DNA from 4 places in the Streptomyces sp. QH1-20 genome. Region 3 is predicted to be linked to each of the others. Evidence: riboswitches for the same ligand, from Rfam matches in the RefSeq annotation. Region 3 holds a riboswitch; each other region holds the start of a gene.
What was found. A riboswitch is a leader RNA that binds a small molecule or an ion and turns the genes downstream of it on or off. The one in region 3 is predicted to bind cobalamin.
Positions count from the first base shown of each region.

Region 1 (7,762 bases), 2.7 Mb from region 3:
CTGCCAGTCGGAGCCGGCCGAGGCCATCTTCGAGCCGGGCAGTGCCTGGACCAGGCCGTAGGCGCCGCTGCCGGCGTTGGTGGCCTTGTGGTTCCAGCCGCTCTCGTGCTCCACGATCTTGCTGAAGCACTGGTACTGCGCGGAGTCCTTGATCATCTGCTGGGCGGTCTCCTGCGCGGCGGCCTTCGGGGCCGCGGTCGCGGCCTGAGCCGGCACGGAGGCGAACACGACTCCGGCGGTACCCAGGGCGAGGGCGGCACCGGCGACGGTGGCCAGCTTGCGGGAGGCGACGCGGCTGATGTTCGAGAACGTCACGAAGGAACCTTCCGTGGGGGACATGGGGCGCCGCCGGGCCGACCTGCGCTCCGGCGACTCAACCGACCATGGACGACGCGGCGGGGCCTGGCAACGACCCCCCTCTACTAGCCGGCCTCGCAGGAAGGGGGCCGGGGAGCGGGCCGCCGGGGCCTTTACGGAGGGGCGCGCGGGCATACGAAGCGGGGCCGTATGTGAACGGGGTCACGTGGGGGCGTTCACAAATCGGTAAGGGCTAGTGGCGCTTTTTGGGGATTACTTGGCGCCGGTTTCGGCGCCCTCGAAGCGCACCGGGGCGTCGAACGCCGCGCGACGGGTGGCGCGGCGCAGCGCCTTCAGCACGGTGGGGCCCAGGGCGAGGGTGGCCGTCACCGTCACGATCGCCCGGGGCACGTCCCAGCCCAGGGACGTCGCCAGGCAGTACGCGACGAAGCGGGCGAGGTTCTCGGGGAGCGGGTCGCCGGGGACGAAGGAGACGCCCGTGGCGAGGGAGCCGATGTAGGGCCAGCCCTGGAGGTTCATGATCGTGCCGTAGAGGAGGGACGCCACCGCCCCGTATCCGGCGAGCAGCACCAGCTCCCGCCGCCCCCGCAGCCGGTCCGGCCCCGGCAGCAGGCCCGCGCCCATCGCCACCCAGCCCATGGCCAGCATCTGGAACGGCATCCACGGCCCGACCCCGCCCGTCAGCAGCGCGGACGCGAACATCGACACCGAGCCGAGGACGAACCCGAAGCCGGGTCCGAGGACCCGCCCGGACAGCACCATGAGGAAGAACATCGGCTCGATGCCGGCCGTCCCGGCCCCCAGCGGCCGCAGGGCCGCGCCCGCCGCGGCCAGCACGCCCAGCATCGCGATGGCCTTCGCGTCCAGACCGGTATCGGCGATGGTCGCCGCGACCACGGCGAGCAGCAGCGGCAGCAGCGCCGCGAAGAGCCAGGGGGCGTCCTTGGAGTGGGCGAGGCCGGAGGCGGTGTCGGCGAGCAGCGGCCAGCCGAAGGCGGCTACGCCTGTCGCTGAGACGAGGATCAGGACGGCGATGGATCTCGGGCCGAGGCGGACGGCTCGGGCCTGGCGGTCCATGCCGGTGGCTCGCGCCTGGCGGTCCGTGCCGGGGCTCCGCCCCGGACCCCGGTCCTCAAACGCCGGACGGGCTGAAGTCATGGTGTCTCCCGCAAGGCCTCGCGTACCTGCGGGACCGTGAGCCAGGGTGACGGGGCGAGGATCTTCGCCACCTGGGGGGCGAAGGCCGGGGAGGAGACCACGACCTCGGGGGTCGGGCCGTCGGCGACGATCTCTCCGTCGGCGATGACGACCACCCGGTGCGCCAGCTCCGCCGCCAGTTCCACATCGTGCGTGGCCAGGACGATCGCGTGGCCCTCGGCGGCGAGCGCGCGCAGGATCTCCACCAGGCGGGCCTTGGCCGCGTAGTCGAGGCCGCGGGTCGGCTCGTCGAGCAGGATCAGTGGCGGGCGCGCCGTGAGCACCACGGCGAGCGCGAGCGCCAGCCGCTGGCCCTCGGACAGATCGCGGGGGTGGGTCGTGTCGGACACGTCCGGCAGCAGCTCGGAGACCAGGGCCCGGCAGGTGCCCGGCGCCGCCGCCGCGTCACCGTCGGCGGCCTCGCACTCCGCCGCGACGGTGTCCGCGTAGAGCAGGTCGCGCGGCTCCTGGGGCACGAGGCCGACGTGGCGCAGCAGCTCGGCGGGGGCTGTGCTCTGCGGGATCACGCCACCGACCCGCACCGAGCCCGAGGCGGGCTTGTGCATGCCGACCAGCGTGCGCAGCAGCGTCGACTTGCCCGCGCCGTTGCGGCCCATCAGCGCGACGGTCTCCCCGGCCCGTACGGTCAGCTCCACGTCGTGCAGGGCGGCGACCCGGCCGTGCCGGACGCCGAGCCGGGTCACCGACGCGGGCGCGGGGCCGTCGGTGACCGATGCGGCCGGGGTGACGGGGGCGTCCAGCCCTGCCAGCCGCTCCCGCAGCGGGGCGGCCTTGCGGCGCGCGTCCCGGACGGACAGGGGCAGCGGCGACCAGCCCGCGAGCCGGCCCAGGGCGACCACGGGCGGGTGGACGGGCGAGAGGGCCATGATCTCGGCGGGGTCGCCGACGACGGGAGCCGCGCCCGGCGCGGGCAGCAGGATCACCTGGTCCGCGTACTGCACGACCCGCTCCAGCCGGTGCTCGGCCAGCAGGACCGTCGTGCCGAGATCGTGCACGAGGCGCTGCAGCACGGCGAGGACCTCCTCGGCCGCGCCCGGGTCCAGTGCGGACGTCGGCTCGTCGAGGACCAGCACCTTGGGGTGGGTGGTCAGCACCGAGCCGATGGCGACGCGCTGCTGCTGCCCGCCGGAGAGGGTGGCGATGGGGCGGTCGCGCAGGGTGGCGAGCCCCAGCAGGTCCAAGGTCTCCTCGACGCGGCGGCGCATCACGTCGGGCGCGAGGCCCAGGGACTCCATGCCGTAGGCGAGCTCGTCCTCGACGGTGTCGGTGACGAAGTGGGCCAGCGGATCCTGGCCGACGGTGCCGACGACGTCGGCGAGCTCGCGCGGCCGGTGCGTGCGGGTGTCACGGCCCGCGACGGTGACCCGGCCGTGCAGGGTGCCGCCGGTGAAGTGCGGCACGAGCCCGCTGACGGTGCCGAGCAGCGTCGACTTGCCGACGCCGGACGGCCCGACGAGCAGGCACAGCTCCCCTTCGGGGACGGTGAGGTCCACCCCCTGCAAGGAGGGGGCCGCGGCGTCGTCGTAGGTGACCGACACCTGCTCGAAGTGGATCACCGGTTCTCCTCGGAGTGGGGTGGATGGGTGGGTGAGCCGGCCGGCCTCGGCGCCACGAACGCCGGCAGCAGGCCGAGCAGGATCGACGCCGCCGGCCACAGCGGCAGCTCCGGCGAGGTCAGCGGCACGGCCGGGGGGTGCAGGGCCTGCGGGGCGTACGAGCTCGCCCAGATCGTCAGGGCCGCGACCGCCGCGCCCGAGCCGGACACCAGCCACGCGCGCGTGCCCCACCGGTCGGGCCGGTAGCGGGTGCGGACCGAGCGGCGGCCGCCCAGCCACAGGCCCGCCAGCGCGGCGGCGAGCCCGGCCACCAGCACCGCCAGGCCGTAGCCCGCGCCCTGGTCGGCGAGCAGGCCGTATGTCCCGGCGCAGACGCCCAGCAGCCCGCCCAGCGTCAGTGCCGTCGTGGTGTGCCGGACGGCGCGCGGCACCTCGGCGCTGCGGCCGTAACCGCGCGCGTCCATGGCCGCCGCCAGTGCCACCGAACGTTCCAGCGCTCCCTCCAGCACCGGCAGCCCCACCTGGAGCAGGGCCTTGAGGCCCCGGTCCGGGCGGCCGCGCAGCCGGCGGGCGGCACGCAGCCGCTGGACGTCCGCGACGAGGTTGGGTGCGAAGGTCATCGCGACGACGATGGCCACCCCCGCCTCGTACAGCGCGGCCGGCAGGGACTTCAGCAACCGGGCCGGGTTGGCCAGCGCGTTGGCCGCGCCGACGCAGATCAGCAAGGTGGCCAGCTTCAAGCCGTCGTACAGCGCGAAGACCAGCCCCTCGGCGGTCACCCGGCCGCCGATCCGCACCCCCTTCGCCCAGTCCGGGAGCGGGACCTCGGGGAGGGTGACGAGGATGTGCGTGCCCGGGATCGGCGAGCCGAGCACGATCGCGAACACCAGCCGGATGACGATCACGGCCAGCCCGAGCTTGAGGAACGCCCCGTACGAGCGCGCCCACGGCGCGTCCGTGCGGCGCGCGGCCACCACGTATCCGGCGACGGCGATCAGCAGGCCGAGCAGCAGCGGGTTCGTCGTGCGCGAGGCGGCGGTGGCCAGTCCGAGCGCCCATATCCACCAGGCGCCCGCGTGCAGCGCGGCCGCCCGTGCGGTGACGGGCGCGGGGCCCGCTCGCCCGGTGCGATGGCCGCCGGCCCGCGGCGGGGTCGTCCCACTCATGCGCGGCGGCGGGCCTGCCACACGGCGGCGGCGCCGAGGACGACCACGGTGGCGATACCGACGAGCAGACCGGCGGAAGGACCGCCGTCGTCCCCGCCGTCGGACTTGCCGGACTCGCCGGACTTCTCGGAGGCGGACGGCTGCTGCCCGGACTCCTGCGCGCCCACCTGCTCACCGCAGCCCGACTTCGGGTAGCCCGCGATGGCGCACAGCAGTGCCGCGGAGTTGTAGCGCAGCGGCTCGGCGACGGCCGCCAGCGCGTCACCTGCGCGGGCGTCCTCACTCACCTGCGCGCACGCGGTGCGCTGCCGGGGCGGGCGCTCACCGCCCGGCGCGTGCTCGGGTATGCCGAAGTCGAGGACGACCGCGACGCGCTTGCTGCCGTCCTTCGCCGGCGTGTTGGCGCAGATCGCCGAGAAGTCGCCCTTGTCGCGGGGTTTCGCGGCGCGCGCGGAGTCCTCGCTGACCGCGAACCGGAAGCCGATGGTGTCCCCGTCGTCCGGCCGCAGCACCGACGGCCCCTGGGTGGCGTACGCCCAGTCGCTGCCGGTGTGTTCCCAGAACGACCAGTACCGGTACCCCGCCGCCTGCGCGGGCACGGCCCCCAGGACGGCGAGGAGCCCGGCGACCAGCAGCGCGCCGACGGCTCGCGCGGCGGAACGCGCCACCGTCACAGCTGCTGCTTCTTGTTGCGGCCGCTGATCAGGAAGCCGACGCCGACGCTCGCGACGAAGAAGATGCCGACGATCCACCAGATGCCGATGGTGTCGTCGTCCTTCTTCTTCTCGTCCTTGGTCTCCGTCGATGACGGAGAAGCCTCCGCCTTGGGACCGGTCGCGGTCAACTGCTGCACCAGGTCGACGCCGGCGAAGTCACGCGGGTTGGCGCCGGCGGCGTGCGCGGCGAGCACGAGCTTGGAGAGACGGCCGGGGTCGCCCTTGGCCCAGTCGGCGGTCTTGTTGGCGCCGTCGCCGAGCCACTTCAGCGGCTTGGCCGCGGCGTCGCGGTGGCCGCCCGCCGCGAGGGCGAGGGTGGCGTCGGCGGTGAGGGCCGGGTCGGCCCCGCCCTGCGACATCGCGGACTTCAGGGCACCGTCGTTCGCGTCGATCTTCGCGGCCAGGTAGGCGGCCGCGGCGGCACCGGCGGACGGCGCGTCCTTGGGCTTGGCCGACTCGTCGTCGGCGCACTCCATCGGCTTGACGGGCATGTCGCCGCCCTTGGCGGGCGCGACGAGGTAGCCCTTGCCGAGCGCGGCCAGCGCGGCGGCGGTCGTGGCCAGGTCGTTGGGGGTGAGCTTGCCCTTCTGGTCCGGGTAGGCGAAGACGCCCCGCTCGTCCTCCTTCTGGTCACAGCCGAGCTGGAAGCCGATCAGCGCGTCGTAGGGGTTCTTGCCGCCCTTGGCCGTCACCTTGGCGGGGTCCTGGCCGGTGGCCGCGTACGCGCCGATCGCGGTGGAGGTGGAGTTGGGGTCGCTGGGGGAGCCGGGGGTCATGCCCCAGCCGCCGTCCTCGTTCTGGTGGGCCTTGAGCCAGCCCAGGCCCTTCTTCACCGCGTCGCCGTGCCCGCCGGCGGCCGCGAGGCCCTGCACGGCGAGGGCGGTCTGGTCGGTGAACTCACCGGCCTTGGGGTCGCACGCCTTGGCCGTGTCCGCGCGGTACGCGGCGAAGCCGCCGTCCGCGCACTGCTGCCCCGCGAGCCAGTCGACGGCCTGCTTCGGCGGGGCGACGTCCGTCGCCTTCTGCGCGAGGAGGGCCAGGGACTGCCGGAAGACACCGTCGAACTGCGGGTCCTTCTTGCCGTACAGCCCCGGGGCGGTGGCCGGGGACGGTGAACCGTCGGCGAACGCGGCAGGGGCCACGGCCGCGCTGAGGACGGCCGCGGTGGCCAGGGCCGCGGCGCCGCGGCGCGCGTGGACGGCGAAGGAGGGGGCCATGGAAGTCGGTGCCTCTCGGTGGGTGTCTCACAGCGGTGGGCGGCATACGGCTGGGTGCTACGGGTGGTGCACAGCCTCGCACGGCAGCCCAGCCGCGCACCTCGCGCGGTGGCACCGGGACGTCGGCTCCGTATACCTCGACGGTGCCGGTGTCCGGACGGCACCGCACGCGGCACGACCGGCTCCGGGGACCTGCCGCCACGGAGCGGGAGCTCCGGCTCGCACGACCGCACCGGGGTGCGGGCCGCGCTCACGGTTGCGGGTCAGCGCCGGATTCGCACCGGCTTTCCCCGTTCCGAGGCGGGATGAAGTTGTCACGCACACTTTAGCTGTCGCTTTACGGACACCTGGTGCCCTCCGGGCGGGTCGGCCGACGACGGCGCGGCAGCCGGGCTGGGGGCTTGCCCGTTCCGGACGGGGGCGTGTCGGCGGAGCGGTGCGCCGCGGGCGCCGCGCGGCGGTGGCCGTCCTGCGGGTGCCGCGCCGCGGCGGGGGTGTGTGTGGGCAGGCCGGGGTGCTTGTCCGTTCCGGACGGGGCCGTGTCTCGGAGCGCCGCGGGCGCGGCGCGGCGGAGCCGCAGGGTGGGTGGGCCGTCGGCCCGGAGGCGCTTGTCCGTTCCGGACGGGGTCCGTGCCGCCGCGCGGTGATGCGCTCGTCCTCGGCTCAGGAGGGGGCAGCGATGCGATCCGGGCCGCGGACCCAGCGGCGGCAACCGCGACAGCGGCTGTCGCCCCGCCCGCCGCGAGGCGACTGTTGCCCCCTCTCATCGGAACTGCTATCAGTTCTGATGCAGCGTCAGATCGAGGGTCGGTCAGACCCCCGGCCGTCGTGGAGGTGGTGCGGATGCGTGGAGTCATCGAGCACGGGCAGCTCTTCATCGGCGGGGTGATGGCCGATCCGGCCGGTACGGACACCATCGACGTCGTCTCGCCGCACACCGAGCGCGTCATCGGGCGGGTGCCGCACGCCACTCGCGCCGACGTGGACCGGGCCGTCGCGGCGGGGCGGGCGGCGTTCGAGTGCGGGGCCTGGGCGCGGCGGCCGCTCGGGGAGCGGATCGAGGTCGTCACGCGGATCAAGGACGCGATCGCCGCCCGGCACGAGGAGATCGCCCGGGTCGTCTCCGCGCAGAACGGGTCCCCTTACTCCTGGAGCGTCCTCGGGCAGGCGCTCGGCGCCATGATGGTCTGGGACTGCGCGATCACCGTCGCCCGGGACTTCCCCTACGAGGAGCGGCGGGCCGGCGTCCTCGGGCCGCTGCTCGTGCGGCGCGAGCCCGTCGGTGTCGTGGCGGCCGTCGTGCCGTGGAACGCGCCGCAGTTCGTGGCGGCGGCCAAGCTCGCGCCCGCCCTGCTGGCCGGCTGTTCGGTCGTCCTCAAGCCGTCCCCGGAGACACCGCTGGACGCCTATCTGCTCGCGGAGATCGTCGCCGGGGCGGGGCTGCCCGAAGGCGTGCTGTCGATCCTGCCCGCCGGCCGTGAGGTCGGCGAGTACCTCGTCGGGCACCCCGGCATCGACAAGGTGTCCTTCACCGGCTCCGTGGAGGCGGGCCGGCGCGTCATGGCGACCGC
Region 1 covers NZ_CP166299.1:2,564,344-2,572,105, reverse strand. The annotation lists gene AB8O64_RS11545 (transglycosylase SLT domain-containing protein) at 1-339, opposite strand, end outside; gene AB8O64_RS11540 (ECF transporter S component) at 571-1,395, opposite strand; gene AB8O64_RS11535 (ABC transporter ATP-binding protein) at 1,473-3,092, opposite strand; gene AB8O64_RS11530 (energy-coupling factor transporter transmembrane component T) at 3,089-4,258, opposite strand; gene AB8O64_RS11525 (SCO2322 family protein) at 4,255-4,932, opposite strand; gene AB8O64_RS11520 (prenyltransferase/squalene oxidase repeat-containing protein) at 4,929-6,191, opposite strand; cobalamin riboswitch at 6,378-6,532, opposite strand; gene AB8O64_RS11515 (aldehyde dehydrogenase) at 7,035-7,762, shown strand, end outside.
Region 1: it holds a riboswitch for cobalamin, as region 3 does, so the genes downstream of both, AB8O64_RS11520 (prenyltransferase/squalene oxidase repeat-containing protein) here and AB8O64_RS24090 (ribonucleoside-diphosphate reductase subunit alpha) in region 3, are expected to answer to the same signal.

Region 2 (7,762 bases), 5.0 Mb from region 3:
GAACGGTGAACACCCCCGGGCCGCAGCACAGGTCGAGGACGCGGGATCCGGGAGTGAAGTCCAACAGGGGAGAGGAGTCGAGGAGTTCCTCCGCTTGCGTGTAGCGCTGTTCGGAGAAGAGAAAGTCGTAGAACCCGGTCCAGAACTCGTCGTCCTCGAACCCGTCCGTCCGTGTCATCAGGAATCAGCCTTCCTTCGCGTCGTCGAGTCGATCGGTTTCCGTGCACCCGGTGCCGCGCGCACCGCGAGCAGCAGGGGCGGCAGAAGCAGACACTGCGCGGCGGCCGCCAGCCAGAACCAGCCGGTCTCTCCGGCACCGAGGCCGAGACCGTAGAGCTGTCCGCCGAGAATCCCGCTGGCGCACGCGCCGAGGCCGGCCGCGAGACGCTGCTGCCCGAACACGACGGCATCGGAGCGCGGGCTGCGGCGCAAGGCCTCCAGGTCGTTCTTCAGGAACAGCACGATGTCACCGAAGGTGATCAGCGCACCGCCCAGGAGCAGCGTCGGACGGGTGCCGGCCGCCAGGACCGCCATCCCGGCGGCGAGCGCGAGGAAACCCCCCACCAGCGCCCACCGGTAGGGCATACGACGGATCCAGCCGGAGGCCAGTGGCTGGACCACGATGACCAGGACGAAGCAGGTGAGCAGCACCAGGCTGTAGAACTCGCTGGACGCCCGCTCCACCGCGAACACAGCCAGATAGTGCTGGAAGTAGAAGTACAGATAGAAGGCCAGCAGATTGGCCGCGAAGGGCAGCGCTGCCACGCCCGAGAGCAGGCCCCGGCCCACCGCCGCACCACCGGCCCTCCCCGCATCCGCGCCGCCGGCCCCACCCGTCGGCCCCACCGGCGCGCCCTCCGCGGGCAGCAGCGCGTGGCCGGCCGTCACGACCAGGAACAGGGCGGCCGCAGCGAGGAACAGCCAACCGGGCGAGGACAGTACGAACGGGCCGGCGATCAGCGGTCCGACCGCCATGCCCGCGTTGAGCGCCGCGTTCCCGGCCGACAGGAACATCGGCCGCCGTGCGTCGTCCACGCCGTGCACCAGATACGCCTTGTTCGCGGGGAGATACAGCGCCGCACCGCAACAGGTGAGGATCAGCGCGCCCACGACGAGCGGCGGCCAGCGCAACGCCGACAGCAGACCCACGAAGCCCGCCGTACGTATCACCAGGGCCCACACCATGGTGCGCCGCAGACCGATCCGGTCCGCGAGCGCCCCGCCGACGACGCCACCGGAGAACTGCACGAGGGACGCCACGGCCAGGACCAGACCCACCGCTCCCAGGCCCATGCCGAGCCGTTCGTGCAGGAACACCGACATGAACGGCAGGACCATGAAGCTGCCCAGCGGGATGAGGAAGGAACTGACCAGCAGGAACCGCAGCGGTCCGCTCAGCCGGAGAAGCGAGACCCCGAGGGGCGCCGCCGTGGCCCGCCCTCCACTCACCCGGCCGCCCGCTCGGTGTGGACCCGTACGGCGTTGGCGGCGGCCACGGCGCGGTGGGTGGCCAGTTCAGCGGTGTCCGCTTCCGCCCAGACGATGCCCGCGTAACCCCGGCTGTCGCCCAGGTGCTCGATACGGTCCCCGACGCGCTTGACCGGATACCAGGCGGGCGACCCCGGCATGTCCTCCAGCCGGTCGAGGCCCGTCACACCCGTGAACACCCCTGCGCGTTCCGGGTATCCGAGTACGAACGCGACCGCCGGGCCGCCCGGCAGCTCCGCGTCGATGAGGCGGGGGCGACGGCCGAGAGAGGCCTCCACCATCGCCTCGTACACATTGCAGCCGAGAGCCCGGCACATGCCCTCCGCGACGAGAGCACCGCCGATCCGAGGATTGATCTCGATGATCTCCGGGCCCGTCACGGTGAGGGCGAACTCGACGTGGGCAAACCGGTCGGTGTACCCCACTGCCGCGAGGATCTCGCCCAGCCACTTCTCCAGCGACAGGCGTTGCGGCTCGGGGAAGGCGACGGGGAACGCGGTGATCTCCTCACGGAAGTGCGGCTCGTGCGACATCAACCGGCTGGAGACGCCCAGCAGCCTGGTCCGCCCCTCCCAGGTGAGTGTCTCGGCGCTGTAGAGAGGCCCGGAGAAGTACGGCTCCGCGAAGAGGCGGCCGGTCAGCCGCCGCCCGCCGGCCTCGCGCAGGGCCTCTTCGAGCTCCGGTAAGTCCCGGGCGAGCCAGACGTTCTGGCTGCCGGTTCCGGCGGTGTCCTTCAGGACGGCGGGGAAGCCCACCTCCTTCCCCAGCCGACGCGGGTAGTCGGCGTCGGCCCCCAGGGCTCCGGCCTCCACTGCCCGGCCCCTCGTCAGGCCCGCCTCGTGGAGCAGATTGCGCACCCTTGCCTTGTCCCGCGTCAGCTCCAGCACGGCGGCGTCCAGGCCGGGCAGCCGGAAGCGGGCCGTCAGCTCGGCACCGACCAGCGTCCAGGTGTCGGTCGAGCTGATGAGCCCCCGCAGCCCCGGGAGGCGGGCGAGGTCCGCGGCCACGGCCTCCACGTCGAAGGTGTCGATCTCGACCACGTCGAGGGCCCCGTCCGGCAGCTGCCGCAGTTCGTGCGCGTAGACGAGCGGGTCGCGGGTCAGCAGCCGGATCCGCTCGCCGAGCGCGTCGGCGGCCCGGACCAGGTGCCCCAGGCCGAAAGTGAGGGCTTCCAGGGAGACCACCGTCACGATGCGAGCTCCTTCTGCCGGCCCGGTGCGGGGCTGCGGTTCCAGGCCATCGTCGACCAGGGCATGGACAGGTCCGCCGGCGACGTGATCTCGGCCGGGCCGAGCGCGGCGGTGTCCAGGGCCTCGCGGTGCCGGGCGAAGACCCGCTCGACGTAGCGGTGACCGGTGTCGGCCCCGATCACCAGATGGAGCCGGCCGGGGCAGCGGCGCGCCTCCCAGGAGGCGGCGAGGTAGGCGGCGCCCGTGGACAGGCCGGCGAACACCGCGTGCTCGCGCAGCAGCGCCACGGCCCCCGCCATGGCGTGCTGGAAGTCCATCCAGTGGATCGCGTCGTACAGATGGTGGCGGACGTTGTCGAAGACGATCGAGGAGCCGATGCCGGCGATGATGGCCTCCGGATCGTGGTGGTCCTCACTGCCGAAGGTGACGCTCCCGAAGGGCTGCAGACCGATCAGACGGACCGACGGATCACGCCGGCGCAGATGCTCGACCAGCCCGCCCGTGGAGGCGCCCGACCCGATCCCCCCGACGACGGTCAGCGGCCGGTCCGGGAGCGCGGTGGCGACGATGTCCGCGAACTCCCGGTATCCCAGATAGTGGATGTCGTCGTGGTACTGACGCATCCAGTGGACGTCGGGACGCTCCGCCAGGATCTGCCGCACCCGCGCCACGCGCAGCTCCTGGTCGAGTGCGAGGTTCTTCGACGGGGCGACCTGCTCGACGGTGGCGCCGAGGATCTCCAACTGGGCGCGGGTGGTGGCGTCGACGGTGGTGGACGCGACGATGTGGCAGCGCATGCCGTAGCGGTGACAGGCCAGCGCCAGTGCCTGGGCGTAGATTCCGCTGGAGCTGTCGACGAGGGTCTGCCCGGGCCGGACCGTGCCCCGGTCGAGCAGTCGGCGCACCGCGGCGAGCGCGGAGTAGATCTTCATGGATTCGAAGCGGGCCAGGACCATGCCGTCGGACAGTCGGATCAGGTGCGGGGACTTGAGAGCGTCGGCGATATGGGCGTGTATCACCCGTAGCCTCCTTGGGCGAATGAGCACTGGTGGCCGAGCGTGTGGAAGAAGCCGGACAGTTCGTCCTTGAGCGCGGGGGAGGGGCGGCGGGCGAAGAGATAGCCGACGAGGCAGCCGGTGTGCGCGACGAACACACCGTCCGCCCCGAACTCCTCGCGGTGTGCCAGCACGGTCTCGAACGTGGCTTTGGGCAGCACCTCCTGGGAAAGAGCGGCGCTGGTCGTCGCCGAACGGGCGACAGCCGCGGGATCGGCTGCCGAGAAGCCCTTGAGGAGATCGGTCAGGCAGCGCTCGTAGTCCGCTGACCGCCGCAGGTAGTGCCGCAGCAGCAGCGGGGTCACCGCGGCCGTGTCGACGGTGCCGGCCTCCGTGATGAACGCGGTGTGGAAGGCGATGGCGGTTCCCATGCGGCGGACGACACGGTGCCGGTCACTGAGATACAGCGCGAACTCGTCGAGGAAGACACTGTCCGCGCGTTCGATCGCGGACAGCACCTCGATCACCGCACGCGGGTCGTAGGGCAGCGAGAAGATCCGGAACAGACAGCGCAGCGTCGCCACGATGTCGGCGGTGGAGCTGGCCATGCCCACGCCGACGCGCAGGTCGGAATGGGCACTCCACCGGCCCGGCGGCAGGGTCAGGCCGTAGCGCTCCAGGAACAGCCCGGCGGCCCGCGCCGTCTTCTCCCCGGCCGGCAAGGCCCCCGGAGGGCCGGCACCCCGGGTGAAATGCACCCAGGAGTGCCGGTCGACGGGGAAGGAGACGAGCGCGATGCGTTGCTCGCCCTCGTGTCGGAGCGGCCCCTGGAACAGCTCCCCGAGGGTGCCGTGGCACACCCCCGAGAAGGTCCGCCCGTCCCGTGCACACGGAACGCGGAGCACGGGCCGCGCGTCGACGACGGCTCGATCGGTCTGCGGCGCCGTGCCGACCGCCGTACGGGAGGGCGGGACGGGGGCGCCCCCTTGCCCGGAGGACGTCACCGAGGCGGCCTGGGGGGAGGGCGGCGAGGGACATCGGTCACCAGGGCACTCCTTCGCGCGTCGCCGGGATCCCGGGACCGCTGAGGGCACGCGAAGGAACAGCGGACGCCGCCCGGCACGAGCACGATGCCCACCTGCACCCGCCGGCCCACCCTCGAGGCCACCGCGATCAGCGCGTGCGGGCCGCACGCGCGCAGTGGGCAGGTTTCGGACTCGTGGGCCTGCGAGGTCGCACGCGACCTACCTCGCACCTACCGGCCGTCGCTTCCCGGACCCGTTCTCCCGGACCGGTGCCGATGACGACGTTCGTTCCCACTCACCGTTGCGGGGCAGTCCCGGACTCCCACCGGGTTCCCTCTTACGACGCGGCTGCCAGGCGGACAGCGCGAACCGACTGCGCCTCCAGAGTAAAGGGGCGGACGCGTGTGCGACAGGGGGCCTGACGACCCCACCGGGGTGTGAGGGAAAGGGACTTGGGGCGAAGGGGGCTGGGGGCGACCCCTCGTGTCCACCGACCGGTGGACACGAAGTTCAACCGGTCGAGGCTCATGGCAGCGGCACCCCGGCGACCAGCATGGACACCATGACGACCTTCCCTGTACGTATGGCCCGTTGGAGTGCCGGGCACCCGTGGCGCGCGATAGGCGGCTGGTTCCTGTTCGTCGCCCTGTGTCTCGGCGCCGGGATCTCGGTGGGCGCCAACGCCGCCACCAGTGAGGATTTCCGCGTCGGTGAAGCGGGCCGGGCGGAGGCCATGGCGGCCGGGGGCGGACTGCACCAGAAGCCCGTGGAGCGCGTGCTGATCACCGCGAAGCCCGGCACGGACACGCTCGACCGGACCGCCGCGGACACCGCCGCCCGGGACATCACCGCCCGGATGCGGAAACTTCCCGAAGTCGCCTCCGTGGGCGCGCCCGTGCGCTCGGCCGACGGCAGAGCGGTCCGGGTCGATGTGACCATGAAGGGCCCCGAGCTCGACGGCAAGAAGCACGTCGCACCGCTGCGGGCGCAGACCGCCGCGGTGCGGGCCGCACACCCCGCACTGCGCGTGGAGGAAACCGGCAGCCCCTCCATCAGCAAGGGCGTCGAGAAGCTGCGCGGCGACGACCTCTCCCGCACGGAGATCATCGCGCTGCCCGTCACCCTGATCACCCTGCTGTTCGTCTTCCGCTCCGTGGCGATGGCCACCGTGCCGCTGCTGCTGGCACTCTCCTCGATCGCCGCCGCCATCGGCCTGTCCATGCTGGCCTCGCACGCCTTCCCCGACGCGGGCGTCGGCACCAACGTCATCCTGCTGATCGGCCTGGCCGTCGGCGTCGACTACACCCTCTTCTACCTCAAGCGCGAACGGGAGGAACGCGCCCGGGCGGGCGGCCGGCTCAGCTCGCAGGCCGTGGTGGAACTCGCCGCGGCCACCTCCGGACGGGCCGTCGTGCTCTCCGGGCTCGCCGTCGCCGTCTCCAGCGCGACGCTGTACCTGGTGGACGACGTCATCTTCTCCTCGATCGCCACGGGCGCGATCGTCGTCACCCTGGTCGCCGTGGTCAGCTCGCTCACCGTGCTGCCCGCGCTGCTGGCCACGTTCGGTGAGCGGGCGGAGCGCCGCGCGCTGCGCAAGGCCGCCCGCGCGGCCGGGAGCGGGACCGCACAGCCGAAGCACCCCCGGCAGCCGAAGGGCGGTGCCGGTCGCCTCACCGGGGCCGTCCTGCGCGCCACGAGCAGGCGTCCGGCCGCCACCCTGACCGTCGCCGTCCTCGCGACACTCGCCCTGGCCGCCCCGCTGCTGGACCTCGAACTGACCGACATGGGCCGCGAGACCCACTCCCGCTCCATCCCCGCCATGCAGACGTACGACCGGCTGAACCACGCCTTCCCGGAACTGAAGTCCATGCACCAGGTCGTCGTACGCGCTGAGCCCGCCCTCGCCGACGAAGTGACCGGCGCGCTGCGCGAACTCGCCCGCCGCGCCGAAGCCGACCCGGCCCTCACCGGCACGGCGGAACTGCGCACCTCACCCGACCGGCGCGTCAGCCTCCTGGAACTGCCCGTACCGCACCACGTGAGCTCCGACGCGGCGCAGACATCCCTCGAACGCCTCCGCGGGACGTACGTACCGGCCACCGTCGGCCAGGTGACCGGCGCCCGGACCGCGGTGACCGGGGACGTCGCCCGCTACGCCGACTACCCCGAGCACCAGAAGCAGAAGCTGCCGATCGTCATCGGGTCCCTGCTCCTGGTGACCTTCGCCATGACGGTGTGGGCGTTCCGCTCCGTGCTCCTCGGCCTCATCGGCGTGGCACTGAACCTGCTCTCGGCCGCCGCCTCGCTCGGTCTGCTGGTGCTGGTCTTCCAAGGCGAATGGGCCGAGCCCCTGCTCGACTTCACCTCCACCGGCTCGGTCGGCTCCCGGGTACCGCTGTTCCTGTTCGTGATCCTCTTCGGCCTGTCGATGGACTACCAGGTGTTCGTCATCAGCCGGATCCGGGAGGGTGTGCTCCGCGGTGTGCCGACCCGGCAGGCCGTACTCGAAGGCATCGGCGGCTCGGCGAGTGTGGTGACCAGCGCCGCCTTCGTGATGGTGACGGTGTTCGCCAGCTTCGTGCCCCTGCACATCATGGAGATGAAGCAGATCGGCTTCAGCCTGGCGGTGGCCGTACTGATCGACGCCTTCGTCATCCGTATCGTGATCCTGCCCGCACTCATGCTGCTGCTCGGCGACAGGTGCTGGTGGCCGTCGCGGAACGGTCGCGGAGCACCGCCCGTCGTCCCGGTCGGCCGACCGCTCGAAAACGTAGGCTGACCAGCATGATTCAACGGCCACAGCCCAACGACCGGTTCTGGATACCGACGCTTCACCGGTGGTACACCGTCGCCTGGGTGCTCCTCGGTCTGGCGCCCTCCGTCATCGGTGTGCGGAACGATTCCGGAGCGGCGAAATACTGGTCGCTGGCGCTGCTGGCCGTGATCTCCCTCGGCTACGCCACCCTGCGTCTCTTCCCGGGCAATCCCGTGTGGCGTCCGCGCGTTCATCTGAGTGTCCTCGCCCTCGGTGTGGGGGCGATGGGCGGTCTGCCGGGCGGGGGCG
Region 2 covers NZ_CP166299.1:328,104-335,865, reverse strand. The annotation lists gene AB8O64_RS01640 (class I SAM-dependent methyltransferase) at 1-178, opposite strand, end outside; gene AB8O64_RS01635 (MFS transporter) at 178-1,449, opposite strand; gene AB8O64_RS01630 (ATP-grasp domain-containing protein) at 1,446-2,678, opposite strand; gene AB8O64_RS01625 (cysteine synthase family protein) at 2,675-3,697, opposite strand; gene AB8O64_RS01620 (hypothetical protein) at 3,694-4,677, opposite strand; cobalamin riboswitch at 4,859-5,087, opposite strand; gene AB8O64_RS01615 (MMPL family transporter) at 5,261-7,477, shown strand; gene AB8O64_RS01610 (sensor histidine kinase) at 7,483-7,762, shown strand, end outside.
Region 2: it holds a riboswitch for cobalamin, as region 3 does, so the genes downstream of both, AB8O64_RS01620 (hypothetical protein) here and AB8O64_RS24090 (ribonucleoside-diphosphate reductase subunit alpha) in region 3, are expected to answer to the same signal.

Region 3 (7,762 bases):
CCTCGACCGCCACCTGGTACGCGGACGCGCGGCGCTCGAAGAAGTTGGTCAGCTCCTGGACGTTCTGCAGCTCCATGAAGGAGAAAGGGTTCTCCGAGCCGTAGACCGGTGCGAAGCCCAGGCGCTGGAGGCGCTGGTCGGCGACGCACTGGAGGTACTCGCGCATGGACTCGGTGTTCATGCCCGGCAGGCCCTCGCCGCACAGGTCGCGGCCGAACTGCAGCTCCGCCTCGACGGCTTCCCGCAGCATGTCGGTGACCTGCTGCTGGAGCTCGTCGTCGAAGAGGTCGGGCTCCTCCTGGCGGACGGTGTCCACGACCTCGAACGCGAAGTTCATGTGCATGGTCTCGTCACGGAAGACCCAGTTGGTGCCGGTCGCCAGGCCGTGCAGCAGACCGCGCGAGCGGAACCAGTACACGTAGGCGAAGGCGCCGTAGAAGAACAGGCCCTCGATGCACGCCGCGAAGCAGATCAGGTTCAGCAGGAAGCGACGGCGGTCGGCCTTCGTCTCCAGCCGCTCCAGCTTCTCGACCTCATTGATCCACTTGAAGCAGAACTGGGCCTTCTCACGGATCGAGGGGATGTTCTCGACCGCGTCGAAGGCGGCGGCACGGTCCTCCGGGTCGGGGAGGTAGGTGTCCAGCAGCGTCAGATAGAACTGGACGTGCACGGCCTCCTCGAAGAGCTGCCGCGACAGGTACAGCCGCGCCTCGGGGGAGTTGATGTGCTTGTACAGCGTGAGGACGAGGTTGTTCGCCACGATCGAGTCGCCGGTCGCGAAGAACGCGACGAGGCGGCCGATCATGTGCTGCTCACCCGGGGACAGCTTGGCGAGGTCGGCGACGTCCGAGTGGAGGTCGACCTCCTCGACGGTCCAGGTGTTCTTGATCGCGTCGCGGTAGCGGTCGTAGAAGTCCGGGTACCGCATCGGGCGCAGCGTCAGCTCGAACCCGGGGTCGAGCAGGTTCTTCTGTTCGGACGACATTACTGGCATGCCTCGCAGGACTCGGGGTTCTCAAGGGAGCAGGCGACGGCGTCGGCGTCCGGGGTCGCGACCTGCTGTACGGGGATGGTGGCGGCGGCGCCGGCCGAGCGGGCGATCCGGGTCGCCGGACGCGAGCGCAGGTAGTACGTCGTCTTGATGCCCTGCTTCCAGGCGTACGCGTACATCGAGCTGAGCTTGCCGATGGTGGGCGAGGCCATGAAGAGGTTCAGCGACTGGCTCTGGTCCAGGTACGGCGTACGGGCCGCGGCCATGTCGATCAGGGCGCGCTGCGGGATCTCCCAGGCGGTGCGGTAGAGGTCGCGCACCTCCTTGGGGATCCAGTTCATGTCCTGGATCGAGCCGTTGGCGTCCGTCATCGCGTCACGCGTGGTGCGGTCCCACACGCCGAGCTGCTTCAGGTCCTCCACCAGGTAGGTGTTGACCTGGAGGAACTCACCGCTGAGCGTCTCGCGCTTGAAGAGGTTGGAGACCTGCGGCTCGATGCACTCGTACACACCCGCGATGGAGGCGATGGTGGCCGTCGGCGCGATGGCGAGCAGCAGCGAGTTGCGCATGCCCGTCTTCGCGATCCGGGCGCGCAGCGCGTCCCAGCGGTCGGCCCAGCGCTGCTCGGCGTTCGGGTAGTGGTCGGGGTGCAGCACGCCGCGCGCGGTGCGGGTCGCGGACCAGGCCGGGTGCGGGCCGTGCCGCTCGGCGAGGTCGGCGGACGCCTCGTACGCCGCGAGCATGATGCGCTCGGAGATCCGGGTGGACAGCTCCTTCGCCTCGGCGGAGTCGAAGGGCAGCCGCAGCCGGAAGAAGACGTCCTGGAGACCCATGAGGCCCAGGCCCACCGGACGCCAGCGGCTGTTGGAGTTCCCGGCCTGCTCGGTCGGGTAGAAGTTGATGTCCACGACGCGGTCGAGGAAGGTCACGGCAGTGCGGACCGTGCGGTCCAGCTTCTCCCAGTCCATCTCGCCGTCGGCGCCCAGGTGCTGCGCCAGGTTGACCGAACCGAGGTTGCAGACGGCCGTCTCGCCGTCGTCGGTGACCTCGAGGATCTCGGTGCAGAGGTTCGAGGAGTGGACGACCTTGCCGGGCTCGGCGGTCTGGTTCGCGGTGCGGTTGGACGCGTCCTTGAAGGTCATCCAGCCGTTGCCGGTCTGCGCGAGGGTGCGCATCATCCGGGAGTACAGCACGCGCGCGGGGATCGTCTTGATCGCCTTGCCGTCGGCCTCGGCCTTGCGGTACGCCGCGTCGAACTCGTCGCCCCACAGGTCGACCAGCTCGGGGGTGTCGGCGGGGGAGAACAGCGACCAGTCGGAGTCCGCCTCGACGCGGCGCATGAACTCGTCCGGGATCCAGTGCGCGGTGTTGAGGTTGTGCGTGCGGCGGGCCTCCTCACCGGTGTTGTCGCGGAGCTCCAGGAACTCCTCGATGTCCGCGTGCCAGGTCTCCAGGTAGACACAGGCCGCGCCCTTGCGCCGGCCGCCCTGGTTGACGGCGGCGACGGAGGCGTCCAGCGTGCGCAGGAACGGCACGATGCCGTTGGAGTGGCCGTTGGTGCCGCGGATCAGCGAGCCGCGCGAGCGGATGCGCGAGTACGACAGGCCGATGCCGCCGGCGTGCTTCGACAGCCGCGCCACCTGGTGGTAGCGGTCGTAGATCGAGTCCAGCTCGTCCAGCGGCGAGTCCAGCAGGTAGCAGGAGGACATCTGCGGGTGCCGGGTGCCGGAGTTGAAGAGCGTGGGGGAGGACGGCAGGTAGGAGAGCGTGCTGGTCAGCCGGTACAGCTCGGCCACGTCGTCCAGGGCCCGCGTCGAGTGGTCCTCGGCGAGGCCGCAGGCCACGCGCAGCAGGAAGTGCTGCGGGGTCTCGACGACCTGGCGGGTGATGGGGTGGCGCAGCAGGTAGCGGCTGTGCAGGGTGCGCAGACCGAAGTAGCCGAAGCGGTCGTCGGCGCCGTCGGCGAGCGCGGCGTCCACGAGGGCGTCCAGGCGCTCGGCGTGCGTCACGACGAACGCGGCCGTCTCGTCGGCGATCAGGCCCTCGCGGTGGCCGACCGCGACGGAGGCGGAGAAGGAGAGCGCGCCCTGTCCGGCCGCCTCGTCGGCGATCGCACGCGTGAGCAGTCGCGCGGCGAGCCGGGAGTACTCCGGCTCCTCGGCGATGAGCCCGGCGGCGGCCTCGGTGGCCAGGGACCGCAACTCGGCCTCGTCCGAGCCCGGGTGCCGGCCGCGCAGTGCGGCGGCGGCGACCTTGCCGGGGTCGGTGGCGGGCAGATCGGCGGTGAGGTCGGTCAGGGTGCGCAGCAGCGCGGTCCCGGGGCCGCCGGTCGCTTCCGCTGTCGCTGAGACCGGATCGGCGGGCGCGATGGTCACGTGGGGCTCTCCCTCGCTCGGCAGTGGTGTGGGCCGGGCGGGCGGGCGCGACGGGCGCGTACGGGGACACCCCTGCACCAGGGCATGCCACGCAGCGTCCACCGGCCCAACCCGCGAGACCCGGACGAATTCGACGCCCTGTTCCGAGCGGAGGCTCGGAGGCGGGCGCGCTGTCGGCAGGTCCTCGGACTCTGGGTACGTAAAACCGCACACATACACCGTTGCGGGACAGTTCCGGATTTCCACCGGATTCCCCTGCGGCGACAGCGAGGACGAGCATACATCTAGTGCTGCCACTCGTACGCGCCCCCACATGTTGTGTCGCGCGGTAATGAGCTGGGTGCGGAATGTGCTAGAGCGCCCGGGTGTTGGACCTCGAATCGCTTATCGCCTGAGCCCCCGTCACGGCCCTCGGAGGCCTCCCCCGAAGCCCCCCGAAGGGCCTCTGCGAGCGTCGGGGCGGCACCCGCAAGGCGAAGGCCGCCGCCCCCCTGTTCGTCGGGGAGCGGCGGCCTCAGAGGCGCGGTCGGGGGTGTGGGGGTCAGTGGCCGCCGGGTGCTCCCGCGGTGGCCGCCGGGAGCTTCTCCACCACGCCCGGGTCACCCGCGTCGGCGGTGTAGTCCGACGCCTTCGTCTGGTCCACGCCGTCCGGGGCGCCGAGCTTCCTGAGCACGAAGGTGAGGACGATCACCACGATGACGTTGAGGACGAAGGCCGTGAGGCCGATGTAACCCTTCTCACCGATGAGCGGGATGAGGTTCGTGTTGCCGAAGTGGTCCTGCGTCGCGCTCGGCGTGTCGTACGCCCGCCAGGTGCCGTAGATCATTCCGGCCGCCCAGCCGCCGAGCAGCGCCCAGCGGTGGCACCAGCGGGTGAAGAGCCCGCCCACCAGGGCCGGGACGGTCTGCAGGATCCAGATGCCGCCGAGCAGCTGGAAGTTGATCGCGACGGTCTTGTCCATGGTGAGCACGAAGGCCAGCGCGCCGACCTTCACCAGCAGCGAGGAGAGCTTGGAGACCTTCGCCTCGTGCTCGGGCGTGGCGTCCGGCCTGATGAAGTCCTTGTAGATGTTGCGGGTGAACAGATTCGCGGCGGCAATCGACATGATGGCCGCCGGGACGAGCGCGCCGATCCCGATCGCGGCGAAGGCGACGCCCGTGAACCAGTCCGGGAACATGTTCTCGAAGAGTTGCGGGATGGCCAGCTGGCCGTTCTTGACCTTGACCCCGGCGGCGAGCGCCATGAAGCCGAGGATCGCCAGCAGCCCGAGCATCAGCGAGTACAGCGGCAGGATCGTGGTGTTCCGGCGGATGACGTTGCGGCTGCGGCTGGAGAGGACCGCCGTCACCGAGTGGGGATAGAGGAAGAGCGCCATCGCCGACCCGAGGGCGAGCGTCGCGTACGCCCACTGCGCCTCCGGCCCGGTCACCAGGGAACCGCGCGGCTTGCCGGTCGCCGGGTTCTCGACCGCGAACGCCTCGCCCGCCTTGGCGAAGATGTCGTCGAAGCCGCCGAGCTTGATCGGGATGTAGACGATCGCCACGATGATCACGATGTAGATCAGCGCGTCCTTGACGAAGGCGATCAGCGCCGGCGCCCGCAGCCCGGAGGAATAGGTATAGGCGGCGAGCACGCCGAAGGCGATCAGCAGCGGCAGGTCCTTCATGAACCAGTTCGACCCGCCGCCGACGCCCATCACGTCCAGGACGGCCTGGATGCCGACGAGCTGGAGCGCGATGTACGGCATCGTCGCGAGGATGCCGGTCAGCGCGAGGGCCAGCGACAGCCCCTTGGACCCGAACCGGCCGCGGACGAAGTCCGACGAGGTGACATAGCCGTGCTTGTGCGAGACCGACCACAGCCGGGGCAGGAAGGTGAACACCAGCGGATAACAGAGGATCGTGTACGGCACCGCGAAGAACCCCGCCGCGCCGCCCGCGTAGATAGCCGCCGGGACGGCCACGAAGGTGTACGCGGTATAGAGGTCGCCGCCCAGCAGGAACCAGGTGACCCAGGTGCCGAACGAGCGCCCGCCCAGCCCCCACTCGTCGAGATTGTTCGCGTTCTCCGCGCGCCGCCACCTGGAGGCGACGAAGCCCATGACGGTGACGACCAGGAAGAAGAAGATGAAGACGGCGAGCGCCACGCCGTTCACGCCGTCCTTCACCGCCGCTCACCACCCTTGCGGGCGCGCTCCTGGCGCCTGACGATCACATACGCGACAACGGTGAGCGCGGTCGAGAGGACCACCCACAGCATCTGGTACCAGTAGAAGAACGGCATGCCGATGAACGTGGGGGTGAGCCGGGAGTAGGAGTCGACCCACAGCATCGCGCCGAAGGGGATGGCCAGACACACCCCCGCGACGACCATGGGCACGGTGACGGCGGATGCCGTACGCCCACCCTTGGGGCCGCCCTCCGACGACACCGTGGACGGTGACGTCGTCGACTGCTGGGGCAGCTGCGCTGCCGACCCGGCGAGAGGCTCGGCGGGTGGTTCGGTCGGTGGTTCCGTCATGGTGGTGACTCCCCCCTGTGTGATCACTGCGTGATGCGCAGGAAATCTAGGGGAGGGTGCTACTGGGCGTCACCCCCTGTCCGCATATCGGTATGGCAATTTCAGGCCCGAGAGCGATGCGGCAGGCGGTGACGTCGGGCCCGCACGCGTTCGTACGCGGCCCCGAGGCCGGCGTCACGGCGCTGCTCGAAGCGGGGCCCCGGGCTGGAGCGGTCGCCACGTGCCCCGTCTGTGATCGAAGGCGACTATCTCTCCGATCGGCACACAAAAATCTATGTCGGTCAGAGTAGACATTGGGTGCCGGTGTGGTTATGGTTTCTCTTGTAGCCGAGATCGAGCAAGGCCCGGCAGAGATGAACTGCCGGGCAGCAGCACCGTAGTTCGCAGGACGGTGCGGTGGTGGAGTTTCGAAGCCAGGGTTGTTGCAGGACGGCGACGGGACTGACGACCGGACCGGGTGGCCCGCAGTGATCAGGGGCCGCCGTGGACAGGACCGCGGTAGCGGTTCAGTAAGTGCAGTTCGCAGTACCCAGCAGTGCAGTCAGTGAGCAGCACCCCGGTGAAGGCGTCGGCTGCGGACGCGCGCATCGGGCAGTTCGGCAAGTAGTAGCTCATACAGAGGGAAGAACGGAGGAGCCCCGCGCCATCAGGATCGCCCGGGCGGATCGCTGAGTCCGGGTACCGCAGGACATCGACAGTGAGGTGGTCTCCGGTCAAGCAACCGCGATCCCCGCACCCCCGGCAGCATCTCGGTCGGGTCTGCGGAAACGGAAGGCCGACGCAGTACTAGGGTCGGCAGATGGTGTAGCAGTTCCTTCGGGGCCCTGGTGCCATATGGCACCAGGGCCCCTCCATGCGTTCCACGGAGAGGTGCAGATGACAGCAGACGACTCGTTCGGCCGTCTCGATGACGACGACTACCCCGCCTACACCATGGGCCGGGCCGCCGAGCTACTCGGCACCACCCAGGGCTTCCTCCGCGCCATCGGCGAAGCCCGCCTGATCACCCCGCTCCGTTCCAAGGGGGGTCACCGCCGCTACTCCCGCTACCAGCTGCGCATCGCCGCCCGCGCCCGCGAACTCGTCGACCAGGGCACCCCGATCGAGGCCGCCTGCCGCATCGTCATCCTCGAGGATCAGCTCGAGGAAGCCCAGCGCCTCAATGCGGAATACCGGCGTGCCGCCGAGTCGGTGAATCCACCACCCGCGGTCTGAGGTCGTGCGCGCCCGAAGAGCGACCGCACTTCCTGAGAGTTTGCACTTCGGGTAGACCAATATCTATGGCCGCGAGGTGAGGGTTCAGCACGTCGCGCGCGGAGTGTTTTTACCGCAACTAACAGAGTGGAATTACGTACCCTACGTGGGCTGTTGCCGGCATGCTACTGTCGAGCTCAGTTGTAGTTGTGTTCCCGAACTTCAAGCGCCTTCCTCGGCACTTTCAGCCACTGGAAAGCGCTTTCGTACTGCCGGTCATTTTTTGGGGCGGGCCTCATCGCGGCGACCCGGTATCCGTACATCGCGGGTGCCGGCGTACTGCACCATAGGAGATACGGCATGGCGTCAGGCACCGTGAAGTGGTTCAACGCGGCCAAGGGTTTCGGCTTCATCGAGCAGGACGGCGGCGGTGCCGACGTGTTCGCCCACTTCTCGAACATCGCAGCTCAAGACTTCCGTGAGCTGCTCGAAGGCCAAAAGGTCACCTTCGACATCGTGCCGAGCCCGAAGGGCCCGACGGCCGAGAACATCGTTCCCGCCTGACGCTGACGCGTACTTTGCGGCTGGGGCCCGCACCCCTCTGGGTGCGGGCCTCCGCTATGGGAGTTTCCCGGAGTGGTGTGACCCTTTCGAAGTCGCGCCCGACGGGATCCGGGATTCG
Region 3 covers NZ_CP166299.1:5,289,346-5,297,107, forward strand. The annotation lists gene AB8O64_RS24085 (ribonucleotide-diphosphate reductase subunit beta) at 1-994, opposite strand, end outside; gene AB8O64_RS24090 (ribonucleoside-diphosphate reductase subunit alpha) at 985-3,366, opposite strand; cobalamin riboswitch at 3,524-3,663, opposite strand; gene mctP (monocarboxylate uptake permease MctP) at 3,908-5,533, opposite strand; gene AB8O64_RS24100 (DUF3311 domain-containing protein) at 5,530-5,739, opposite strand; gene AB8O64_RS24105 (MerR family transcriptional regulator) at 6,763-7,101, shown strand; gene AB8O64_RS24110 (cold-shock protein) at 7,441-7,644, shown strand.

Region 4 (7,762 bases), 1.5 Mb from region 3:
CTGCAGTGCCTGGGCGTCGAGCAGCGGTGCCCCGAAGGCCTCCCGGTCGGCGAGGTATTCCAGGCTGCGGTGCAGGGCGTTCTGTCCGCCGCCGAGGGAGCAGGCGGCGATGCCGAGCCGGCCGCCGTTGAGCCCGTTCATGGCGATGCGGAAGCCGTCGCCCTCGGCGCCGAGCCGGCGGTCGGCCGGGAGGCGGACGCCGTCCAGGACGACCTGGCGGGTGGGCTGGGCGTTCCAGCCCATCTTCTTCTCGTCGGGGCCGAAGGACAGCCCGGGGTCGTCCCGTTCGACGACGAACGCGGAGATGCCTCCCGGCCCCTCCCCGCCCGTGCGCGCCATGACGATGTACACCTCGGCGGCTCCGGCGCCGGAGATGAACTGCTTCACGCCCGTCAGGACGTAGGAGTTCCCGTCGCGTACGGCGCGGGTCCGCAGCGCGGCGGCGTCGGAGCCCGCGCCCGGCTCGGTCAGGCAGTAGCTGCCGAGGGTGTCCATCGAGCACAGCCGGGGCAGCCAACGGGCGCGCTGGGCTTCGTCGCCGTAGCGGTCGATCATCCAGCCGACCATGTTGTGGATGGAGAGATAACCGGCGATGGAGGGACAGCCGGTGGCCAGTACCTCGAAGATCAGCACGCCGTCCGCGCGGGTGAGGCCGGAGCCCCCCGCGTCCTCGCGCACGTAGACGCCGCCGAGACCGAGGCCCGCGGCCTTGCGCAGCACGTCGAGGGGGAAGTGTTTGTCCTGGTCCCAGGCGACGGCATGCGGGGCGAGGTGTTCCCGGGCGAAGTCCAGCGTCGTCCCGGCCAGCGCGAGCTGGTCCTCGGTGAGGCCTGTCGTCATGGCGCTCATCCCATCGTGGGGATGGTGAAGCTCGCGCCCTCCTTGACCCCGGAGGGCCAGCGCGAGGTGACGGTCTTGGTGCGGGTGTAGAAGCGGATGGCGTCCGGACCGTGCTGGCCCAGGTCGCCGAAGCCGGAGCGCTTCCAGCCGCCGAAGGAGTGGTACGCGACCGGCACGGGGATCGGCACATTGACGCCGATCATGCCGGTGTCCACGCGCCGGGTGAAGTCGCGGGCGGTGTCCCCGTCGCGGGTGAAGATCGCGACGCCGTTGCCGAAGGCGTGCTCGGAGGGCAGCCGCAGCGCCTCCTCGTAGTCCGCCGCGCGGACCACCGACAGGACGGGCCCGAAGATCTCCTCCTGGTGGATCCGCATGTCCGGGGTGACCCGGTCGAAGAGGGAGGCGCCGGCGAAGAAGCCGTTCTCGTGCCCGGCGAGGGTGAAGCCGCGCCCGTCCACGACGAGTTCGGCGCCCTCCTCCACTCCGAGGTCCACATAGCCGCGGACCCGGTCGACGGCGTCGCGGCCGACGAGGGGGCCGAAGTCGGCCTCGGGGTCGTCGGACCGGCCGATCCGCAGGGTGCCGATCCGCTCCTTGAGGCGGGCGACCAGCGCGTCGGCGGTGTCCTCGCCGACGGGCACGGCGACGGAGATCGCCATGCAGCGCTCCCCGGCCGAGCCGTAGCCCGCGCCGATCAGGGCGTCGGCGGCCTGGTCGAGGTCGGCGTCCGGCATCACGATCAGATGGTTCTTGGCGCCGCCGAAGCACTGGGCCCGCTTGCCGTGGGCGGCGGCGGTGGCGTAGATGCGGGCGGCGATCGGGGTCGAGCCGACGAAGCCGAGCGCCTGCACCCGCGGGTCCTCGAGCAGGGTGTCGACGGCTTCCTTGCCTCCGTTGACGACGTTGAGCACACCGGGCGGCAGGCCCGCTTCCAGGAACAGCTCGGCGAGCCGGAGCGGGACGGACGGGTCGCGCTCGGAGGGCTTGAGGATGAAGGAGTTGCCGCAGGCGATGGCCGGGGCGGCCTTCCACAGCGGGATCATCGCGGGGAAGTTGAACGGGGTGATGCCCGCTGTCACGCCGATCGGGCGGCGCAGGGAGTGCACGTCGATGCCGGTCCCGGCGTTGTCGCTGAAGTCGCCCTTGAGCAGGTGCGGGATGCCGGCGGCGAACTCCACCACGTCCAGACCGCGCTGTATGTCGCCGAGGGCGTCGGGGACGGTCTTGCCGTGCTCGGAGGACAGCAGCCGGGCGAGGGAGTCCTTCTCGCCCTCGACGAGCTGGAGGAACCGCAGCAGGACGCGGGCCCGGCGCTGCGGGTTCCACTCGCCCCACTCCCGCTGGGCCTCGGCCGCGTCGGCGACGGCCGCCTCGGTCTCGGCCCGGTTCGCCAGGGGCACCCGGGCCTGCACGGCGCCGGTGTTGGGGTCGTACACATCGCCGTAGGCACCCGATGTTCCCGGGGTGTGCCTGCCGCCGATGAAATGGGTGAGTTCACGGACCATGGGAGAGCCTGCTCTCGTCAGGTGAGATCCGAGGACGGCGCGAAGCGTCCGGCGGAGGGCGCGAGTTGCGCGCGGCCGCCGACGGGTCGCGGGACGCGAAGGGCCGGGAACCGTCAGCGAGCGGGAACAGCCGCTCGCCGCGCCGGATCACCAGGGTCGTGGGTACGGACCGGTGCCATGCGTGTCTGCTCCATCCTCGTGGACAACACGGAACGTTCCGCGGCCGGTATCCTGACTCCCGGATCACCGCGCGTCCCCGTGCCTTCCCGACATCCCGCTCGTCAGTGGCGTGTACCGCGAGGACGAACTCCCCGGTCACAGTGGCGGGACCGTGCCGGATTCACACCGGCTTCCCTGCACCGCGGACCTTGTCCCCCGAACATATAGTTGGACGTCCTAGTAAGTCCAGGGTCTCCCGGCCCGGAGTGTCAGCGGCCCGGATCAAGGCCCGGGTTCAGCGGGGCCCGGCGTCCCGCACCGGGTACGGCACGAAGGTGCTGCGGTTCTCGTCGACGGCGAGGGGCCGGCCGAGCGGTGGGACGGCCCGCTGCGGGCAGTCCAGGCGTTCGCAGATCCGGCAGCCCATGCCGATGGGGGTGGCGGCCGTGGCGTTGTCGAGGTCGAGTCCGTCGGAGTAGACGAGCCGGGATGCGTGGCGGATCTCGCAGCCGAGCCCGATGGCGAAGGTCTTGCCGGGCTCGCCCCAGCCACCCCGGTGCCGGGTGACGGTGCGGGCGGTCCACAGATGGCGCTGCCCGTCCGGCATGGCCGCGATCTGCACATGGATGCGGCCGGGAGAGGCGAACGCCTCGTAGACGTTCCACAGCGGACAGGTGCCGCCGGCCCGGGAGAAGTGGAAGCCGGTGGCCGACTGCCGTTTGGACATGTTGCCCGCGCGGTCGACCCGTACGAAGGAGAAGGGCACCCCGCGCAGCCGCGGGCGCTGCAGCGTGCTGAGCCGGTGGCAGACGGTCTCGTAGCCGAGCCCGAAACGGTCGGCGAGCCGCTCGATGTCGTACCGCAGCTCCTCCGCCGCGGCGTGGAACTCGCGGTACGGCAGGATCAGCGCGGCGGCGACGTAGTTGGCGATGCCGATCCGGGCCAGCGGCCGGACGGCGGAGTCTTCGTCGTAGTCCTCCGAGGCGAGCCGGGTGAGTTCCCCGTCGTACTCGAGCAGGGCGAGCTGGGTCGCCATCCGGAAGGCCTGCTGGCCGGGGCGCAGCCGGTTCGACAGGTGCAGCACCCGGGCGCGGGGGTCGTAGGTGTGGAGGTGGTCGGCGTCGGCGGCGATGCGGACCCCGTGGCGTTCGGCGAGCCGGGCGGCCAGGGCGGGCAGCACCTCGCCGGGACGGATGCCGATCTCGGCGGCCAGTTCCTCGGCGGCGGTGTCGACGGTGTGAAGGTAGTTCTGCCGACGGTAGAAGAACTCGCGGATCTCCTCGTGGGCGGAGCGCGGGAGATCCGGGTCGTCGGTGCCGCGGCGCTCGGCGACCTCCGCGAGCCGCTCGGTCAGGGCCTGGTTGCGCCGGCCCAGGTCGAGCAGCACCGCCGCCACGGCGGGCAGCCGGGAGGCGAGTTCCGACAGATCGGTGGGCGAGACACGGGCGGCGGCCACCTCGTCGGCGAGGGCTTCGCGCAGGTCGGCCAGGACGCGGCCGGTGTCGCGCTCGGAGAAGAAGCCGGGGTCCACGCCGAACGCCTCGGTGAGCCGCAGCAGTACGGGCACGGTGAGCGGGCGGGAGTCGTGCTCCATCTGATTGAGGTAGCTGGGCGAGATGGCGAGCATCCGGGCCAGTTGGGCCTGGCTGAGCCGCCGTTCCTCGCGCAGCCGCCGCAGTCGCACCCCCGCGTATGTCTTGCTCATGCCTCGCTCGTGTTCCCGCTCACCCCAGGCCCCCTCCGGCCGCCCCCGGCTCCGTGCGCTCACCCTAGCCGGGGCGAGCGGACCCCGGCCATGGCAGCTCGGCAAGGTTGACAGAGTTGGCAAAGTTGGCAGACAAGCCCGGGAAGATTCACAGAACTTGGCAATCCGCCAGGGTTGATGACACTGAGTGCCACTGCCAGAGTCGTAGCACGGCCCGCCGGAGCCCCGGTTTCTCGACATTGCCCGCTCAACGGAGCTACGGCGGGCCGTACTTACCAGGGGAAACACTTCCCTTCACATTCTTGGCAGAAATCCGAGCACGTTCGGTGCGGGTCCGGCGCGGAGGCGCTGCGGATGCGACGCGGATCCGGCGCGGATTCACGCGGCACGGCGACACTGGGAGGCGGTCATGGCGCAGACAGGGACGACGACGGCCGAGGAGCTGGCACAGCGGTGGGCGACAGACCCGCGCTGGCAGGGCGTGCGGCGCTCGTACGGCGCCGAGGACGTGGTGCGGCTGAGCGGCAGCGTCCGGGAGGAGCACACCCTGGCCCGGCGCGGCGCCGAGCGGCTGTGGCGGCAGCTCCACGAGCGTGACTACATCCACGCGCTCGGCGCGCTGACCGGCGGCCAGGCCGTCCAGATGGTCAAGGCGGGACTGCAGGCCGTCTATCTTTCCGGCTGGCAGGTCGCCGCCGACGCCAACCAGGCCGGGCACACCTACCCCGACCAGAGCCTGTACCCCGTCAACTCCGTACCGACCGTGGTGCGCCGCATCAACAACGCGCTGCTGCGCGCCGACCAGATCGCCACCGCCGAGGGCGACGGCGCGGCCGTCGACTGGCTCGTCCCGATCGTGGCCGACGCCGAGGCCGGCTTCGGCGGCCCGCTCAACGCCTTCGAGCTGACCAAGGCGATGATCGCGGCGGGTGCGGCCGGCATCCACTACGAGGACCAGCTCGCGTCCGAGAAGAAGTGCGGCCACCTCGGCGGCAAGGTCCTGGTGCCCACCTCCCAGCACATCCGCACCCTCAACGCGGCCCGCCTCGCCGCCGACATCGCCGATGTGCCGACCCTGATCGTGGCCCGCACGGACGCGCTCGCCGCCAATCTCCTGACCACCGATGTCGACGAGCGCGACGCCCGCTTCTGCACCGGCGAGCGCACCGCCGAGGGCTTCTACCGCGTCGAGCCCGGCATGGGGCCCGTAATCTCCCGGGGCCTCGCCTACGCCCCGTACGCGGACCTGCTGTGGGTGGAGACCGGCACCCCCGACCTGGCGCAGGCGCGCGAGTTCGCCGAGGCCGTCCACGCCGAGCACCCCGAGCAGATGCTCGCCTACAACTGCTCGCCGTCCTTCAACTGGCGGGCCGCGCTCGACGACGACCAGATCGCCAAGTTCCAGCGGGAGCTGGGGGCGATGGGCTACCGCTTCCAGTTCATCACCCTCGCCGGTTTCCACTCCCTCAACCACGGCATGTTCGACCTGGCCCGGGGCTACGCGGAGCACGGCATGCCCGCCTACGTCGACCTCCAGGAGCGGGAGTTCGCCGACCAGCGGCACGGCTTCACCGCCGTGAAGCACCAGCGCGAGGTCGGCACGGGCTACTTCGACCAGGTCAGCACGGCACTCAACCCCGCCGCGGAGACGCTCGCGCTGCGCGGCTCCACGGAGGAGGAGCAGTTCCACTAGGCCGGGGGCCACACATACGACCGGGGCTGAGGGGCCCGGGTCACGGCCGGGGCTGAGGGGCCCGGGCCGCTGCGGAGGGACACGCCGAAGGGCGGCGGCACCTGGTGGGGTGCTGCCGCCCTTCGGCGTGCGGGGTCGACTCCCTTAGTACGCGGAGTTGACGTTGTCCATGGAGCCGTACTTGTCGGCGGCGTAGTTGCAGGAGGCGGTGATGTTGGCGACGGGGTCGTAGGGGTCCCAGGAGGTGCCCTCGACGTGGTAGGCCTTGAAGGTGGGGTCGATGATCTGCAGCAGGCCCTTGGAGGGGACGCCGTTGGCGGCGTTGATGTCCCAGTCGTTGATCGCACGCGGGTTGCCGGTCGACTCGCGCATGACGTTGCGCTTGATGCCCTCGTAGGTGGCGGGGATGTTCTTGGACTTCAGGATGTCCAGGGACTCCTTGATCCACCCGTCGAGGTTGTCGGCGTAGGCCTTCTTCACCGGAGCCGCCGGGGCGGCGGGCTTGGCGGGAGCGGGCTTGACGGGGGTGCGGGCCTGGGAGCGGCTGGCGGCCTGCTGGTCGGCGCGGGCCTTGTCGGCCTTGGCCTTCGCGGCGGCGTCGGCCTTGATCTTGGCGGCAGCGGCGTCGGCCTTGGCCTTGGCGGCGGCCTTGTCGGACTGGGTGCCGACGTGGTCGTGAGCGCCGAGGTCGGTGGTGGTCCACGCGACCGGCTTCACGGCGATGGAGGGGGTCTCGGCGGCCTGGCCGGGGGTGACGGCGAAGGCCAGGGCGGCAGCACCCGCGGCAGCGGTCAGGCCGACGGCGGAGATCTTGTGGAGCGTGGTCAGTCGGGCGGTACCGGTGGTGGTGGAGCGCATGCTGGCTGAACCTCTTCCAATCGCGTGAGTCGCACGGGCCGGATCGGCGCGAAGAAAGCGCCGTTTCTCGATCGACGGCGCCATGCGACTCGGCAATTGTTAGCGGCCCGAAAAGCCCCTGGCAAAGGTGTGACCTACTACCCCACCCGCGAACAACCACCCACCCCGAACCCCATCCACCACCCCACTTCACACCCAAATGTCCGAATCGGAACCCCACTACCCGGCTTCGTAAGTGATCTGGGTCCCATGAGCGGCCTCACACCACACCCCCCACCGCCACACACCACGTAACGAACCGCGCACATACCGTGCGCGGCGGCTGGCGCGTGCGCCCCGGACCGGGGCGATCGGCTCACCGGCGCGCCGTTTGCCTGTCGCGCCGCTTGGTGCCGCCCGCGCCGAGCTGCGAGCCCACCGAATGAGCGCCTCGTGGCCGTGACTTCTCAGCGCGACTGGAGAGCGTCCAGGGCCACGGCCATGCTCAGAGCGAGCCGGCGATCGAGGTCGGCGTCCTGGATCCGCACGGCGTAGCGGTCCTTGAACCCCACCTTCCGCTCGACTGACATCACCGGCCGCCCCTCCCGGGCGAAGTCGAAGTGGTACATGAAGGGCACCGGGACCGGTATCGGCAGCACCGCGTCGGCTATCTCCACGGCCCGGCGCGCCAGAGCGATGCCGACGCTGCGCTCGGCGCCCTTGACCGACGGCCCGTCACCTTGCGTCAGGTGCCAGGTGGACCGGATCAGGGAGGCCTTGGCGTCCTTGCGGAAGGTGCCTATGGGTTCGCCCTCCGCCCCGTTCACCTCGTACGTGGCCCCGAGGTCGATGACTTTCCGGGCCTTGAAGCGGCAGAGAACCGCGGAGCGGTCCTCGCCCGTCCAGAGCGTGACCTCCTCCTTGAGCGCCATCCGCTTCTGCTCGGCGAACGCGACGACGGCACTGCCGTCGCGGGTGGTGATCACATATCGATTCACCAGAGCGGTGATCTTCTGTGTCATG
Region 4 covers NZ_CP166299.1:6,810,971-6,818,732, reverse strand. The annotation lists gene AB8O64_RS30725 (acyl-CoA dehydrogenase family protein) at 1-849, opposite strand, end outside; gene AB8O64_RS30720 (CoA-acylating methylmalonate-semialdehyde dehydrogenase) at 846-2,345, opposite strand; cobalamin riboswitch at 2,549-2,731, opposite strand; gene AB8O64_RS30715 (short-chain fatty acyl-CoA regulator family protein) at 2,800-4,209, opposite strand; gene aceA (isocitrate lyase) at 4,619-5,902, shown strand; gene AB8O64_RS30705 (transglycosylase SLT domain-containing protein) at 6,047-6,760, opposite strand; gene AB8O64_RS30700 (hypothetical protein) at 7,207-7,762, opposite strand, start outside.
Region 4: it holds a riboswitch for cobalamin, as region 3 does, so the genes downstream of both, AB8O64_RS30720 (CoA-acylating methylmalonate-semialdehyde dehydrogenase) here and AB8O64_RS24090 (ribonucleoside-diphosphate reductase subunit alpha) in region 3, are expected to answer to the same signal.